4 regions of the Bacillus cereus group sp. BfR-BA-01316 genome follow, and region 4 is predicted to be linked to each of the others. Evidence: riboswitches for the same ligand, from Rfam matches in the RefSeq annotation. Region 4 holds a riboswitch; each other region holds the start of a gene.

Region 1 (4,347 bases), on a different contig from region 4:
TATTTATATAATTCTGGGCGGCGATCTGCAAAAACTGGAATTCCTTTACGAACTTCTTTAATCTTTTCTAATTTCAGCTCCCCAAATAAAATAGATTCCTCTTCATCTGCCTCTACTACAACTTCTCCCCAAGGATCCACAATTAAAGAATGACCTGCAAACTCATTATTCGGATCCTTTCCGGCTCTATTACATGCTACAACATAACACTGGTTTTCAACTGCTCTCGCCTGTAAAAGCAAACGCCAATGCGCTAAACGTACTAATGGCCATTCTGCTACAACAAATAAAACTTTTGCACCTTTAGCAGTATGAACACGCATCCACTCCGGAAAACGAATATCATAACAAATTGTGCCAGCGCACTCTACATCATCTAGCGTAAATTCACCCGTACCATTACCCGCTACTAAATATTTATGTTCATCCATAAGCTGAAATAAATGCACTTTACTATATTCATTTACTAGCTGTCCTTCGCGGCTTACAACATACATCGTATTTGTAACACCTTGCTCTGTTTGCTTTGCTATGGAACCACCAACAATATGTACACCATATTGTTTCGACCATTCTTTCAACATTTCTTTCGTTTTCAATCCATCCCTATCTGCAATCTCAGAAAGCCTTGTTAAATCATATCCTGTTGTCCATAATTCTGGTAAGACGATAATATCTGGTCTTTCCTTCATCGCCTCGTTTATTTTACTTTTAGCATTCTCAATATTTTTTTCTACATCTCCAAAGATAATATCCATTTGAATACATGCGACTTTCATTTTGTCCGCCCCATTCTTAATTTTTTCTTTACAAAATACTGGAAAGATTATATCATTTGTCACTAGAATTGTAACAACTTTCAAAAGAGGTGGAAAGTATGAAATTATTTCAACCTTCCAAAGTAGTAACATCATTGCCAACACAATTTTTCGCTTCACTTGTTGCAAAAGTTAACAAAGTCGTTGCAGCTGGTCACGATGTTATTAATCTAGGTCAAGGTAATCCAGATCAACCAACACCGCAGCATATCGTAAAAGCTTTACAAGATGCTGCCGAAAAGAGCATTCATCATAAATATCCGCCATTTCGCGGACACGAAAGCCTAAAAGAAGCCGTAGCAGCCTTCTATCAGCGTGAATATGATGTAGTAGTAAATCCAAAAACTGAAGTTGCTATTTTGTTTGGTGGAAAAGCTGGATTAGTAGAATTACCAATTTGTTTTACAAACCCTGGTGATACCATTCTGGTTCCTGATCCAGGCTATCCAGATTATTTATCCGGAGTTTCTTTAGCAAAAGCGCACTTTGAAACAATGCCGCTTATTGCAGAAAATAATTTTTTACCGGATTATACAAAAATTGATGACTCTGTTGCCCAGCGAGCGAAGTTAATGTTTTTAAACTATCCAAATAACCCTACCGGTGCTACAGCATCAAAAGAATTCTTTGATAAAACCATTCATTTTGCTAATAAACATAACATATTAGTTGTTCATGATTTTGCTTACGGTGCTATCGGATTTGATGGTCAAAAGCCTGTTAGTTTCTTGCAAGCAGACGGTGCCAAAGATACAGGAATTGAAATTTACACTTTATCGAAAACTTTCAATATGGCTGGATGGCGTATTGCTTTTGCAGTGGGGAATGAAAGTGTCATCGAAACAATTAACCTATTACAAGATCATATGTATGTTAGTATTTTTGGTGCAGTTCAAGATGCTGCCCGCGAAGCACTATTAGGCTCGCAGTCCTGTGTGGTAGAACTTGTTAATAGTTATGAATCTCGGAGAAACGCTCTTATTTCAGCTTGTCACTCAATTGGTTGGAATGTAAACATTCCAACAGGATCATTCTTTGCATGGCTTCCTGTACCAGAAGGATATACATCTGAGGAATTTTCTGATATTTTACTAGAAAAAGCACACGTTGCAGTTGCTCCTGGTGTTGGATTTGGTGAGAACGGCGAAGGGTATGTCCGTGTTGGTCTCTTGCATACAGAAGATAGATTACGAGAAGCAATTAATCGAATTGATAAATTAAATTTTTTCAAAAAGTCATTGACAACATAAAAAATATCTGACAAAATTCAGTTATCTTAAAAATTTAAACATTTCTAAATACTTCTTATCAAGAGCAGGTGGAGGGACGAGCCCGACGAAACCCGGCAACCGATCTACAATTGTAGACACGGTGCTAATTCTCGCAGCGTTACGCTGACAGATAAGGAGCTGGTTGTAAAAAAACCTCTCCTTAGCTGAGAGGTTTTTTTATTTAACTAGGAGGTTATAACAATGAGCGGAATTATAGCGACATATTTAATCCACGATGATTCTCACAACTTAGAAAAGAAAGCGGAACAAATTGCAATTGGTTTAACAATTGGTTCATGGACTCATTTACCACACTTATTACAAGAACAATTAAAACAACATAAAGGCAATGTCATTCATATTGAAGAGTTAGACGAACAAGAACATATTAACTCTTATCTTGGCAAAAAAGTATCACGTGGAATCATTAAAATTCATTATCCATCGCTGAACTTCAGCCCAGACTTACCAGCCATTTTGACAACAACATTTGGAAAACTTTCGTTAGATGGGGAAATTAAACTAATTGATTTAACATTCTCAGACGAATTAAAGAAACAGTTCCCTGGACCGAAATTTGGAATTGAAGGCATCCGAAACCTTTTACAAGTTCAAGATCGCCCTCTTCTAATGAGTATTTTCAAAGGGATGATAGGACGGAATATTGGATATTTAAAAACTCAACTACGCGATCAGGCAATTGGAGGCGTAGATATTGTAAAAGATGATGAAATTTTATTTGAAAACTCATTAACACCACTTACAAAAAGAATTGAATCTGGGAAAGAAGTTTTACAATCTGTATACGAAACTTACGGACATAAAACTTTATACGCAGTAAATTTAACAGGGCGAACTTATGATTTAAAAGAGAACGCGAAACGTGCGGTGGTAGCTGGAGCAGACATTCTTTTATTTAATGTATTTTCTTATGGATTAGATGTACTGCAATCACTTGTAGAAGACGATGAAATTCCAATTCCTATTATGGCACACCCAGCTGTAAGTGGCGCTTATTCGTCATCGAAACTATACGGGTTCTCTTCTCTATTACTACTTGGAAAATTACTACGTTACGCTGGTGCTGATTTCTCTTTATTCCCATCACCATACGGCAACGTTGCATTAGAAAAAGAGGAAGCTCTTCTCATTACAGAAGCATTAACTGAGGAAGACCACTATTTCAAGAAAAGTTTTTCTGTTCCATCTGCTGGAATTCATCCTGGTTTCGTTCCCTTTATTCTACGAGATTTTGGTAAGGATGTCGTTATTAATGCCGGCGGCGGGATTCATGGGCATCCAAATGGAGCTCAAGGTGGTGGCAAAGCTTTCCGCGCTGCAATTGAAGCTACTTTACAAGGTAAACCACTCCATGAAGTGGATGAAATAAATTTGCATAGCGCACTACAAATATGGGGAAATCCTTCTCATGAGGTGAAATTATGAGTATTCAAGTATTTTGTGATTTCGATGGTACGATTACAAATAACGATAATATCATGTCCATTATGAAAAAATTCGCACCACCAGAAGCAGAGGAAATTAAGCAAAAAATTTTATCGCAAGAACTTTCTATTCAAGAAGGTGTTTCTCAATTATTCCGATTAATACCTATTAATCTACACGATGATATTATTCAGTTTTTACAAGAAACTGCTGAAATACGTACAGGTTTTCATGAATTCATACAATTTATTAATGAAAATAACATTTCCTTTTACGTTATATCAGGTGGAATGGATTTCTTCGTCTATCCACTCTTACAAGAAATAATCCCTAAAGAACAAATTTATTGTAATGCAACTGACTTTTCAGGAGAATTTGTTGAAGTTAAATGGCCGCACCCTTGTGACGAGCAATGTCAGCATAGTTGCGGTCTCTGTAAATCATCATTAATTCGTAAACTAAGCTCTAAAGATGATTTTCATATTGTGATAGGAGATTCCATTACTGATTTACAAGCAGCAAAACAAGCAGATAAAGTATTCGCCCGTGACTTCCTTATTACAAAATGTGAAGAAAATCATATTGCTTATACATCCTTTAACACATTTCACGATATTCAAGTCGAATTACAACATTTGTTGGAGGTGAAATCATGAAACAACTTTTTCGTCAATGGTATGACTTAAGTGAAATAAAAAAAGAATTAGCAACTCGGAATTGGTTTCCAGCAACGAGTGGAAATATTTCTATAAAAGTCAGTCATGATCCCCTTACTTTTCTTATTACAGCAAGTGGCAAAGATAAAACAAAAA
Region 2 (4,347 bases), on a different contig from region 4:
CCACCTAACAAGTGGCTTCTCATCTGGATTATTATGTTTAAAATAATTTTTTGGCACATCAATATTTAACCCTTTTTGGCAGTCCCGCTCGTATTCTTGCTTTAACGTATCACAACTATATTCACTATGTCCGAGTGCGAAAACTTGCCTTCCCTCTTGCCCAATAGCAAGATGAACACCCGCTTCTTCAGAATTGGCTAATAACGTTAATTCTTTCACTTTTTCAATGTCGCTCTCTCGTACTTCTGTATGACGAGAATGCGGAGCAAAAAACACTTCATCAAACCCTTGTAACAATTTCACATGTTGCTCGCGAACCTCATGTTCAAATACACCAAACATTTTTTCCGCAAGAGAATACTTCGGCACACCATAGTGATAATACAAACCTGCTTGTGCCCCCCAGCAAATATGAAGCGTCGATGTTACATTCGTTTTTGAATACTCCATAATACGTCCAAGCTCTTCCCAATAATCTACCTCTTCAAAAGAAAGAGTTTCAACTGGTGCTCCTGTAATAATGAGTCCATCAAATTTTTCATTCTCAATATCACGAAATGTTTTATAGAAGCTCGTTAAATGGTCCTGCGCTACATTGCGAGACAGATGCGATTCCATATGAAGTAAATGAACATCTAATTGCAACGGTGTATTTCCAATTAAACGAAGTAATTGCGCCTCTGTTTCTTGCTTTGTAGGCATTAAATTTAATATAGCAATTTTCAAAGCACGTATATCTTGTGTTACTGCTCGCTCCTTCGTCATTACAAAAATATTTTCCTTCTGCAATACTTTGCGAGCTGGTAAATCTTTATCAATTATGATCGGCATGTTGTTTGCCTCCGACTAGCGCCGCTTCTAAATCTGCAATAATATCAGAAACATCTTCTATACCGACCGATAAACGGATTAAATCAGATGTAACGCCAGCTAAACGCTGATTTTCTGTGCTTAATTGTCTGTGCGTCGTACTAGCAGGATGTATTACACAAGTTCTTGCATCAGCTACATGCGTTACAAGAGTTGCAAGTTTTACATTTGCGATAAATTCTTTTGCTGCTTCTAATCCGCCTTTAATACCGAAAGTTAAAACTCCACTAGCACCTTTTTTCAAATATTTTTGTGCTAACGAGTAACTTTCATTACTATCTAACCCCGGATAATTCACCCATTCAATACGATCATGATTAGCAAGCCACTTAGCAACTTCGAGAGCATTTTCACTATGACGCTCCATTCGTAAATGCAATGTTTCCAGGCCAATGTTGCTAATATATGCATTGAATGGGCTCATACAGTTTCCATAGTCTCTTAATAATTGAACACGCGCTTTCACAATATACGCTGCTGCTCCAAAATTTTGAACATAGCTTACGCCGTGATAACTCGGATCAGATTCGACAAGCTCAGGATATTTTCCATTTGTCCAGTCGAAGTTCCCTCCATCTATTACAATGCCGCCTAGAGAACTTGCATGGCCATCAATATATTTCGTTGTAGAATGGACAATGATATTTGCCCCATGTTCAAACGCCTGGCATAAATAAGGCGTCGCTAATGTATTATCAACGATAAAAGGTACTTCTAATTCTTTTGCTGCCGTTGAAAGTTCTTTGAAATTCAAAACGTTCATTGCTGGATTTCCTAACGATTCTGCATAAACGAGTTTTGTCTTATCATTAGCAAGTGCCGCAATTTCATCTGCCGTTAAATTAGGATTAAAGAACGTAACATCGATGCCAAGCTTACGCAAACTCACTCCAAATAAATTAAACGTTCCTCCGTAAACAGTTGAAGAACAAAGTAAATGGTCTCCACTACTGCAAATATTTAAAACCGCAAGCATAATAGCTGCCTGCCCAGAAGCTGTTGCAACAGCCCCTACACCGCCTTCTAAATCTGATAACTTCTGCTCAAATGCAGCTAGAGTAGGATTTCCAATACGCGTATATATATATCCTTCTGCCTCTAAATTAAATAGTGCTGCTAAATCATCTGACGTATCGTATTTATACGTTGTACTTTGATAAAGTGGCAAAACACGCGGCTCACCATTTTTTGGCGTATAGCCACCTTGCACACAAATCGTTCCTTTCCCCCATGATTCTCCCATCTCTCATTCTCCTTTCTTTTATCCCCCTATTTGCGGGCAGTAAGACTCCCACCTCAAAATTCAGCGAATGCGAGGAAGTTATGCGGGAGATAACTGCCCGATTGGTGAAGGCTAATAATCAGTGGGAGAGGGACAAAACCCCCACTGATTAAAGTTTCACTTTATGCAAAATAAAAAACTACCCCTTTCCTGAAAACAAGAAAGGAGCAGTTTGAAAACACGCTCTAAAGGCTCTTTCTTATCTCTCAGGATTATTACCTGCAGGATTTGGCACAATTCCGTTATTCGGCTGTTGCCAAGGTTTCATCGGGCCTGTCCCTCCACCTTTTCTTGATAAGACTATGCAATTACCGTTGATTTTATAGCAATAATTTCCTGATGTCAAATGGTTTTTCTGAATGTTCTAAATTAAATGTAAGGAATTTAATATAAACAACAAAAGAAATATATTCCATATTTATTTGAAAAAGACCTTTTAAAAACTCCGATCAATATATAGAATTAAATAAGTGGTTTAACCGCGTTGGTTTCAAATTTTCATGAGATCTCAATATATTGAATAAGCCAATCCCTCAAAAAGATACTATATATATTCAATTCATTTCACACTAGCATATTCAATCCTTTCTACATTAAAACTTACATAACGGAGGTACAACATGACAAATAAAAAGGACATGCACTATATACTCGTCCTATATGGCATTCTTTTAGGCTCTATAGTAGGAGCTACAGTCTGGTTATTTTTAGTTACAATAAATATCGGAATTCACTTTATTTGGGGATACTTACCTACTATTTTCTCTTCTCCCCCTTATTACACCGTTTGTGTAACAATCATCGGTGGTATCCTCGTTGGTTTAACACAAAAATACTTCGGTACATATCCACGCCTTATGCCGGAAGTGATGGCTGAATATAAAAAAACAGGTAGAATTGAATACAGTTTTGTACATAAAGCTACTTTAACTGCGATTATCGTTTTAATATTTGGAGCTAGTTTAGGCCCAGAAGCAGCACTTGTTGGAATTATCGGTGGACTTTGTACATGGGTAGGAGATCGCTTTAAATTTGCTTTAAAAGGGATGAATGAACTAACAGAAGTTGGAATTGGTGCTACTTTAAGTGTAATTTTTAATGCACCATTATTCGGTTTCTTAGCTCCGAATGAAAATGAGGGTGAACAAATTAACGAATTTTCTAAAGGAAAAAAAGCAATTGTATATTTAGCTACCACTTTTGCTGGTTTTTCCGTTTATTTATTGCTTAGTAAACTCGATAATCGTGGATCCTTTATTGTTGATTTCGGGGAAGGTTCCCTTTCTCTTAATGAATGGATCGCCTTTCTACCACTTGCTAGCATTGGTGCTATAGTTGGTTTCTTTTATTTCAAATTAGAATTCACATTAGAGAAATTAATCCACCCCTTCAGGGAATACAAGGTATCACTTGGAATTATAGGCGGTATTTTATTAGGAGTTACAGGAACTTTTCTCCCGTATACGTTATTTTCAGGGGAACATCAATTAAAAGATTTAGTCGTTGAATGGAGCCATTTATCTTTCTGGGTACTACTTCTTTCAGGGGTTTTAAAATTATGTATTACTGCCGTTTGTTTAAATACGGGTTGGCGCGGCGGACATATTTTCCCAATTATATTTGCTGGATCAAGTATCGGATATGCTATAGCTTCTATTATCCCTATAGATCCAATAGCTTCTGTAGCCATCGTCACGACAGCTATTTCAAGCTATGCATTAAGAAAACCAATAGCTATAACATTACTATTACTCATGTTTTTCCCGCTCAATTTATTATTACCGATGCTCGGGGCGGCGGCAATTGGTAATGCATTTCCGCTTCCTAAACATAACGAAACTAAAAATTAATACAAATAGGCAGTGGGGACAAAAGTTCCACTGCCTATTTGTATTATACATGCTGCTTTAATAGTGCGTATAATTCTTCAAACTTATGCACTTCATATGTTGGCACAATCTCGCTATCATTTGATTTCTTTTCTGGATTAAACCAACAAGTATCAATTCCTGCTACATATCCACCTTTAATATCGGCGCTTAACGAATCCCCAATAATGAGCCCTTCTTCAGAAGCGAAGTTAGGAATACGTTCAAAAACATAATCAAAATACTCTTTCATCGGCTTTTGGAATCCCGTATCTTCAGAAACAAAAATATCTTTAAACAATGCATGTAATCCTGCATTACGCAAAC
Region 3 (4,347 bases), on a different contig from region 4:
CTTAATCATAGTCTTTCTATATCAATTAAGCATCATATCTTCTATTTACTGGATCATTTTTATACAGGGCTGTATCTTTTTTAACGCCGTTCAGCATATTATCTTGTATTTCATTTATCGTTCTTATAATCCAGGTGTAATATCAGCAACTTCCATTATTCTGTTTTCTATTTTCTTCTTTTCATCAGAAAAATGCTTAATCAATAAAAGGAATTTAGCAATTACACTCATTTTCAGTTTACTCTCTTACCCAATCATAATTTGGATTACCTTATTATTAGCTAACTGTTTTAAATAAAAAAAGACCAGGAAAACTCCTGATCCATCACTCTACTTAACAAACATTGGATTCTATGTTATACAAAATTGGAAGGTACAGAATTAGGGTTTTGTTTGTTAAGTAGATTATATGTTGAACGAGCTAACAGTGGAGGGGTTCCTACTGTTAGCCGTTAAACCCAATAATTATTTTACGATTTTTTCAAGCTCATCAAGTGAAAGATCTACTGAAATTGAACCATCATTTGTTTCTTTCTTAATTGCATCTGTTACTTCTTTTGAATGATATAGTTCAATTACTTTTTTCAGTGTTGGATCATCTTTATCTTTCGTACGAGCTGCGAAAATATTAATATAGGCCTTTGCATTTGTATTTTTTGGATCTTCTAAGAAAATTGGATCCTTCGCTGGGTCTAATCCAGCTTGACCAGCAACACCATTATTAATAACTGAAGCCGCTACATCTTTTAACACACGAGGTGTTTGCTGTGCGATAACCGGTGTAACCTTTAACTTCTTCGGATTTTCAGCAATGCCGCTTGGATCTCCAAATAGACCGAAATCTTTCTTAAGCTTTAATAATCCAGCTGCATCAAGAAGTTTTAATGCACGCGCTTGGTTCGTTGGATCATTTGGAATAGCAATTTCTGAACCATCTGGGATTTCATTTGCTTTCTTATATTTTTCAGAGTATAAGCCCATCGGTGCAATTTGCGTTGTACCAACTGCTGTAATATCTATCTTATGCTCCTTCTTAAATTGCTCTAAGAAAGCAATATGCTGAAATGAGTTTAGTTCAATATCTCCATCAGCTAACGCTTTATTTGGCGTTGTGTAATCAGAGAACTCAACCAGTTTAATTTTAATTCCTTCTTTTTCAGCTTTTTTCTTTAAAATTTCCCAAGCGTCTCCATCTGTTCCAGTTACACCTACGCGAACTACTTTCTCTTTCGCTCCTGCACTTGTGTCTCCACCTGTGCAGCCGCTTAAGGCTGTAATTCCTACAATCGCTGATAATGCAAATGCTAAAATTTTCTTCATTTTCTTTTCCCCTCTTCCTTTTTATGATCTGCGTAAAAAGACTTTCGCAAAGTAGTTTCCTAAATTTTGAGCTACCTGTACAAGAATAATAAGTAAAACGACCGTTACGAACATAACTGACGTATCAAAGCGTTGATAACCATATGTCATTGCTAAGTCACCAAGACCGCCACCACCGACAAGCCCAGCAACTGCAGAAAATTCAATTAAACCAACTGTCATAAACGTGACACCTAAGATTAATGGTGCTAAAGCTTCTGGCACGAGGATTTCAAAAACAATTCTAAGTGGTGAAGCGCCCATTGCTTGTGCTGCTTCAATTACCCCTTTCGGAACAGAAACAAGATTTGTTTCAACCATTCTAGCAATACCAATTGATGCAACTAACGTCATTGGGAAGATTGCTGCTGTTCCAATCGTCGTTCCAATAACACTTCTTGTTATCGGACTTAAAGCTACTAAAAAGATAATGAATGGAACCGGACGAATTGTATTAATTACGATATTAAGAATAGAAAAGACCCATTTGTTTTCTAAAAAGTTTCCTTTTCTCGTTACGTATAAAAGTAAACCTAGAGGTATACCAAGAATTGTAGCAAATATAAGGGTTACAATTACCATTAAGAGGGTATCCCCTGTCGCATCTAATATGCGAGGCCAAAATATACTCCAATCAACTCGCATGAGCTTCCACCTCCTTCAGCTGTACTTGCAGTCTTAGATGTTGTAATGCTTTTTGAATTTCTTTCTGTTCACCTTGTAGTTCTACAAGAAGATTTCCAAATAGCACATTTTGGAGTTCAATAATATTTCCGTAAAGAACATTTACATCGACGTTATAGTTTTTCGCAATATATGATAGTACAGGCTGCCCTGTCTCTTCCCCAGTAAAAGTCAGGCGATAAATCTGACCTCCGTTTTGAATTTTCGCTAGAACACTTTCTGGTAAGTGATCATTAATAACAGAGCGTACAAAATTTTGAGTTGTCTTTGTTTTTGGTTGTGTGAAAACATCAAACAGTTTTCCTTCTTCAATTACTTTTCCTTTTTCCATAACGGCTACACGGTGACAAATTTCTTTCACAACGTGCATTTCATGTGTAATAAGTAGAATCGTTAAATTGTACTCTCTATTTACTTTCTTTAATAAATTTAAAATTTCTGTCGTTGTTTCCGGATCTAAAGCTGATGTTGCCTCATCGCATATGAGAATATCTGGTGATGTCGCAAGTGCTCTTGCAATCCCAACACGCTGCTTTTGCCCCCCTGATAACTGTTCTGGATAATAGTTCGCTTTATCTTCTAAACCAACAAATTTTAGTAGTTCATTCACTCTTTCTTTTATCTCATTCTTCGGCAATTTCGCTAACCTTAATGGATAAGCAATGTTCCCAAACACCGTTCTTGAATTAAATAGATTAAAGCTTTGAAAAATCATTCCAATTCTTTGTCTTAGTTTCCGTAATTCTTTCGCCGATAATGATGTAATATCTTTATCATCTATTGAAATTGTTCCTGCAGTTGGTCTTTCTAACATATTTACTAAACGTAATAACGTACTCTTCCCTGCACCACTAAATCCGATAATGCCAAAAATTTCGCCCTTTTCAACTGACAACGTTACATCCTCCACGGCATGAACTGATTGTCCGCCTGATTCATATACTTTACTTACATTGTTAAAAGAAATCATTTTCTTCCCTCCTATATGCTGTAAAAACTTGAAGTAGAGCTTTCGAGATAAAATAAAAAGTGCTCTCCTTCTTATCAGTAATAAAGATAAGAAGGAGAGCACTTATATATGTACTCATTCACATCTTCTCATCTTCCAAGCCTTTATAGGCTTGCTGGAATTAGCACGGTATTAAAAAACCCGTTGCTGAGGTATCGTAGGGCCAGTCCCTCCACCTCTCTGGATAAGAGTGTATCGATTTAATTGTCATTATAGAACTCAGAATAATAAGAGTCAATACATTTTTTAGAAAAACATTAATTATCCCTCTATTAAAATTTTCAAATAAAAAATCACAATACAATAGTAATTTTTATAGTTATGTAAAATCCTCCTCACTCATACTTTTAAAAAGGAGAATCTTCTCTACTAATTGAATAACAGTATTTGAATATGAAATCGGAGGAAGATAAATATATGAAAACAGCCCTTTTGCTCATCGATATTCAAAATGATTATTTTCCAAATGGAAAGATGGAATTACGTAATCCAGTAGAAGCAAGTGAATATGCTAGTCAGCTACTACAACATTTTAGAATTAGAAACGAACCTATTTTTCATATCCAACATGTAGCTATAAAAAATGACGCTACTTTTTTCCTACCCAATACAGAAGGTGTCCATATTCACGAAAATGTCCGTCCACTTAGAAAGGAAACTGTTATACTGAAACACTATCCAAATAGCTTTCGAGAAACTGACCTTCTAGAGCGATTACAACGTTCAGAAATTGAGCACGTCGTAATTTGCGGAATGATGACCCATATGTGTATTGATGCTACAGTAAGGGCTGCTTTTGATTTTAGCTTTCATTGTACCGTTATACACGATGCTTGTGCGACAAAAGATCTTTCATTTAAAAACGCTACTATACCAGCTGTTTATATTCACAATGCAATTTTAGCGAGTTTAAATGTAGTATATGCAAATGTAATGAGTACCGAAGAATTTTTAACCACCTAAAAAAACACTCCTTTCAGTTAGCAAAACCGAAAGGAGTGTTCTCTTGTCGAACCATAGATTTTCTTTCAAATTGTATTATACAGGAAATTCTCAAAATGAATACTAAAAAATATGACTAATAAGTCAATTTTTCTCGTTGTTTTGTTTCTATTTTCATGTTTATCCCGATATTAATAGGGTTTAGCTGGTTTTAAATAACACATAGTAATATTTGGTAAATATTTCTCGGTTCAAATTAACTAGCTTCTATTATAGAGAGTTTCTCAAAAAGAAGAGATCTTCACAGACTGTGAAGATCTCTTCTACTATTTCTTATAAAGTTTCAGAAGTAG
Region 4 (4,347 bases):
TTAATGAGAAAACTTTATTTGTTTTCGGTATTGTTATTGCGGCTGTTGGCGGTCTATCGTTACTACTTACAATCGTATTTGGAATAGGTCTAATCGGTGTTTTATGCTCGCTATTCCTCGTCGTATCAAGTGTTGGGGTTGTATCAACAACGGGCTTCTCGTTAGCAATGAGAAATCAAAGACAAGCAGCAGGAACAGCATCAGCTTTATTAGGTTTATTACAGTTCATTTCAGGAGCACTTGTTGCACCGCTAGTAGGTATTGGTGGAAGTAATACAGCACTTCCTATGGGTGTTGTTATAGCTCTTTGTGAAATTGGTGCTGTGTTATGCTATTTATTCATGGCAAAAAGAAGTGAAAAGCAGTTTGAACTGCAACAATACCAAAATTTAGAGGCTTAACAAAAAGAGCTGATTCAAACATTTCTTTGAATCAGCTCTTTTTTTCATTTCTTTGAAATAACTCATACATATTATTCATGATCGCATCATATAAGAAAGCAAGTTTATCCCATACCCAACGGTTGCTATCGACCTCTTTCTCTCCGCAGTCAATAATATCAGTATGATCTGTAATTCTATATGCCCTCTCAACGATAATAGGAGCAATCTTCGGTATACGTGGAATTTCTTTTAAAGCATCTGCAAAGTTTCCGATATAAACATGACCGATAATTTCGATTGTTAATGATTTATCAGATATATTGAGTACAGTATGAAATTTATTTGTATGTTGTTGTTTTAAATGTTGTGCTAACTGAAATGGAGCATGCTTCTTTTTTAATACGCGGCGAAGGCTCTCTGTATTTTCAATATGGAGTGATTTTTCGCGAATAAGGACACGAATATCTTCTCCCATAAAAGGTATTGTATTGTACATGGATGATTCTCCTTAGAAACTTAACTACGCTTGCGTTATGCATATGTAAGTCTAGCATGGTTTGTTCTCTACGTGTGCTTACAGTTTTGTAAGGTGGCATAGTAAAGGAGTGCAAAAGTTACTTGAATAAAGTGACGATACTGTGACAAAAATGTTGATATACATATTAAGAAATCATCTTAAGTGCAAAATTTAGGATGTTCTCGGTATAATAAAACAAGTGGAGATAAGAAAAACTGTAATTCGTAGTAGATGTAGATAAAAGGAGAATAAGAGATGAAGAAGGTTTTCGGTATTGCAATGCTTGGGGGTATGCTCCTTCTAGCGGGATGTAATGGAAATAAAGACACGAAAGATACGAAAGAACCGAAAGAAAAGGTAGAGCAATCTACTGAACAGACAGAAGATATGAAAGCGTATCGCGAGGTACATGAAAAGTATGATGCGAAGATGAACAAGGAAATTAATAAAGCGTTACAGTTATTTGAAGTGGCAAAAGAAAAGGGCGGTAAGGAAATAACTAATGCTAAATATAAGGAAGACGTGCAAAATGTAACAACGGGCATGCTAGAAGATATAGATCATATGCGTAAAGAAATTCGTGTACCGAAGTCGAAAGAACAAGAACATGAAATGTATGTTGGTTTCTTAAATGAATCGGAACAAGCAATGAAAAAATTACAGAAGTTAGCTAAAGAAGAAGACTCATCGTTGATTCGTGATATAGAAATTAATTTTTCAACAGCATCGACATACTATAAACGTTTTCAAACAGAAACGGAAAAATAACCTTGCGCATGCAAGGTTATTTTTTCTTATTTACGTAAAAATACTATATACAGTAGATACTAATAAAGTTCACCTATATGCGCCTTCAATCCTCGAATACTTAATACCCATTGAATTTCTGTTTTATTATGAGTATCAACGAAAACTGATTTTTCTAAATATATCCAATTTGATTGACTTTTCATTTTTTCAGAATTATAATTCAAAATATACAATTTGAACCAAATAATAATATAGCAATTTACTTATCCAGAGAGGTAGAGGGACTGGCCCTATGACACCTCAGCAGCGGGTTCTGAAATAGAACACCGTGCTAATTCCAGCAAGCAAGTCTTGAAAGATAAGTGATGGGCATAGTTTTATTAAGCCTTGATCTTATTTTTTAAGATCAAGGCTTTTTGTGTTTTAAGAAGTGGAGAAGGAATGATGGGAACAAATATGTCAATAAAACAAAGTAAATTCATTTGTTTAGGGGGTTATTGAAGTGTATGTTATTAAAAAACTATCGGTTATGGTATTCACGCTATGGGTTATTACGACAGTAACATTTTTAATTATGCATATTATTCCAGGGGATCCATTTTCATCAGACGCGAAAATCTTTCCTGAAGAAGTGATACAAAATATGAGAGCGAAGTATCACCTTGATGAACCGTTATGGAATCAGTATGTTGCTTATTTAGATGGCGTAGTTCATTTTGATTTTGGTGAATCTGTTCAATCGACAGGTCAAGGCGTATCAGAAATTATAACGACCGGCTTTGGCCCATCGGCCATCATTGGTCTACAAGCACTTGTTATTTCGTTGTTAGTCGGAATTGCCGCAGGTACATTTGCTGCTCTATATCACGGGAAAGTAATTGATTATAGTGTGAGCTTGCTTGCGATTCTCGGTATTTCTATTCCGAGTTTTATTTTAGCGCCGCTATTCATACAAGTATTCGCCATTCAATTTGAACTTTTACCAGTAGCGTCTTGGGGAACATTTGAGCATACTGTATTACCTTCCTTCGCATTAGCGCTCGGGCCAATCGCAGTTATTACAAGATTTGTTCGCTCTAATATGATTGAAGTGTTGCAGAGTGATTATATTAAGCTAGCGAGAGCGAAAGGTATACCAATTAAGAAAATCATTATAAGACATGCTCTTCGAAATGCGATTGTTCCGGTACTTACATTTGTTGGCCCATTAATGGCTGGACTTTTAACAGGGACTTTCGTTATTGAAAAAATCTTTTCAATTCCTGGTTTAGGAAAATATTTTGTAGATAGTATTTTTAACCGAGATTATCCGGTGATTATGGGAACAACCATTTTCTATAGTGCGCTATTAATTGTATGTATTTTTATTACAGATATCATTCATCGTATTGTTGATCCGCGCATTCGTTCTATTACGTAAGGAGGGTGATGTTTAAATGGGGGCTTATGAAATTAATGACCAGTTATTAACGAATGAAGAGAAAAAAGAATTAACGATAAATAAAGATCAGCAAACGATTAGCCGGAAAAAGGAAGTGTTTCGCAAGTTTATATCAAACCCTATAGCAGTTTTAGGGGCAGTGACGTTATTACTAATTATTATTTTCTCGCTTATTGGCGAAAGTTTAACGTCATTTACTGCGAGTGAACAAGTAAAAGAAGCAACTAATTTACCGCCTAGTAGTGAGCATTGGTTCGGAACAGACGATTTAGGGAGAGATATTTGGGCGCGTACTTGGGCTGGTGGGAAAATTTCATTAACAGTTGGATTGGTAGCAGCAGCTCTTGATATAGGGCTTGGTGTACTTATCGGAGGTTTTAGTGGATATGTGAGAGGGCGTAATCGTCTTGGAACGTTAATTGATGAGTGGATTATAAGAGGGATTGAAGTGTTATACGGTATCCCATATTTGTTAATTGTTATTTTACTATTAATCATTATGAAACCAGGACTTTTTACAATTATAATCGCCCTTGCGTTAACGGGATGGATTGGCATGGCACGTCTCATTCGGGCGCAAGTACTTTCATTGAAACAAAGAGAATTTGTTATTGCAGCAGAGCGATTAGGCACACCTCATATGAAAATTATATATGGGCATTTAATTCCAAACTTAACAGGGATTATTATCGTAAATTTATCATTTACAATTCCAGCAGCTATTTTTTCAGAATCATTTTTAAGCTTTATCGGACTTGGAGTACAATCACCAGCAGCAAGCTGGGGGACGATGACAAACGATGCGCTCGGGACATTATTGAGCGGAGAATGGTGGCAACTATTCTTCCCAGCAATCATGATTGCACTCATTATGTTCGCATTTAATGCAATTGGTGATGGTTTGCAAGATGCAATTGATCCGAAAATCGTAAAACGGAATCGGAAGGAGAAAAAACATGGGACAGCTCTTATCTTTAGAAAAAGTAACGTTGGCCGTTGAAAAAGAGAATAGTAAACAAGCAATTGTGAAGCATGTTTCCTTTTCTATTAACGAAGGTGAAATTGTTGCACTTGTAGGAGAAAGTGGCTCAGGAAAAAGTGTTACAGCACAATCAATTATCGGTCTAAATCAAGAATCAATTCGTATTGATGATGGAAATGTATCTTTCCAATCAAAGGAATTAACTAATTTACAAGAATCAGAATGGAATCAAATTCGCGGGAAAGATATTTCCTTTATCTTTCAAGACCCGCTT

The links. Region 4 has a riboswitch for S-adenosylmethionine ahead of MR071_RS14605 (ABC transporter permease). Riboswitches for the same ligand answer to the same signal wherever they lie in the genome.
Positions count from the first base shown of each region.
Region 1: it holds a riboswitch for S-adenosylmethionine, as region 4 does, so the genes downstream of both, mtnW (2,3-diketo-5-methylthiopentyl-1-phosphate enolase) here and MR071_RS14605 (ABC transporter permease) in region 4, are expected to answer to the same signal.
Region 2: it holds a riboswitch for S-adenosylmethionine, as region 4 does, so the genes downstream of both, MR071_RS09040 (bifunctional O-acetylhomoserine aminocarboxypropyltransferase/cysteine synthase) here and MR071_RS14605 (ABC transporter permease) in region 4, are expected to answer to the same signal.
Region 3: it holds a riboswitch for S-adenosylmethionine, as region 4 does, so the genes downstream of both, MR071_RS10455 (methionine ABC transporter ATP-binding protein) here and MR071_RS14605 (ABC transporter permease) in region 4, are expected to answer to the same signal.

Region 1 covers NZ_JAKUGX010000007.1:146,965-151,311, forward strand. The annotation lists gene MR071_RS08800 (carbon-nitrogen family hydrolase) at 1-863, opposite strand, end outside; gene MR071_RS08805 (pyridoxal phosphate-dependent aminotransferase) at 878-2,068, shown strand; SAM riboswitch class I at 2,121-2,226, shown strand; gene mtnW (2,3-diketo-5-methylthiopentyl-1-phosphate enolase) at 2,291-3,535, shown strand; gene MR071_RS08815 (2-hydroxy-3-keto-5-methylthiopentenyl-1-phosphate phosphatase) at 3,532-4,191, shown strand; gene MR071_RS08820 (methylthioribulose 1-phosphate dehydratase) at 4,188-4,347, shown strand, end outside.
Region 2 covers NZ_JAKUGX010000008.1:41,142-45,488, forward strand. The annotation lists gene metA (homoserine O-acetyltransferase MetA) at 1-831, opposite strand, end outside; gene MR071_RS09040 (bifunctional O-acetylhomoserine aminocarboxypropyltransferase/cysteine synthase) at 815-2,113, opposite strand; SAM riboswitch class I at 2,349-2,453, opposite strand; gene MR071_RS09045 (chloride channel protein) at 2,773-4,002, shown strand; gene MR071_RS09050 (YjjG family noncanonical pyrimidine nucleotidase) at 4,046-4,347, opposite strand, start outside.
Region 3 covers NZ_JAKUGX010000010.1:25,122-29,468, reverse strand. The annotation lists gene MR071_RS10470 (HXXEE domain-containing protein) at 1-298, shown strand, start outside; gene MR071_RS10465 (MetQ/NlpA family ABC transporter substrate-binding protein) at 466-1,320, opposite strand; gene MR071_RS10460 (methionine ABC transporter permease) at 1,342-2,004, opposite strand; gene MR071_RS10455 (methionine ABC transporter ATP-binding protein) at 1,994-3,013, opposite strand; SAM riboswitch class I at 3,139-3,243, opposite strand; gene MR071_RS10450 (cysteine hydrolase family protein) at 3,446-4,015, shown strand; gene pruA (L-glutamate gamma-semialdehyde dehydrogenase) at 4,328-4,347, opposite strand, start outside.
Region 4 covers NZ_JAKUGX010000017.1:64,167-68,513, reverse strand. The annotation lists gene MR071_RS14620 (multidrug effflux MFS transporter) at 1-401, shown strand, start outside; gene MR071_RS14615 (hypothetical protein) at 433-879, opposite strand; gene MR071_RS14610 (hypothetical protein) at 1,156-1,668, shown strand; SAM riboswitch class I at 1,911-2,015, shown strand; gene MR071_RS14605 (ABC transporter permease) at 2,153-3,070, shown strand; gene MR071_RS14600 (ABC transporter permease) at 3,087-4,091, shown strand; gene MR071_RS14595 (ABC transporter ATP-binding protein) at 4,048-4,347, shown strand, end outside.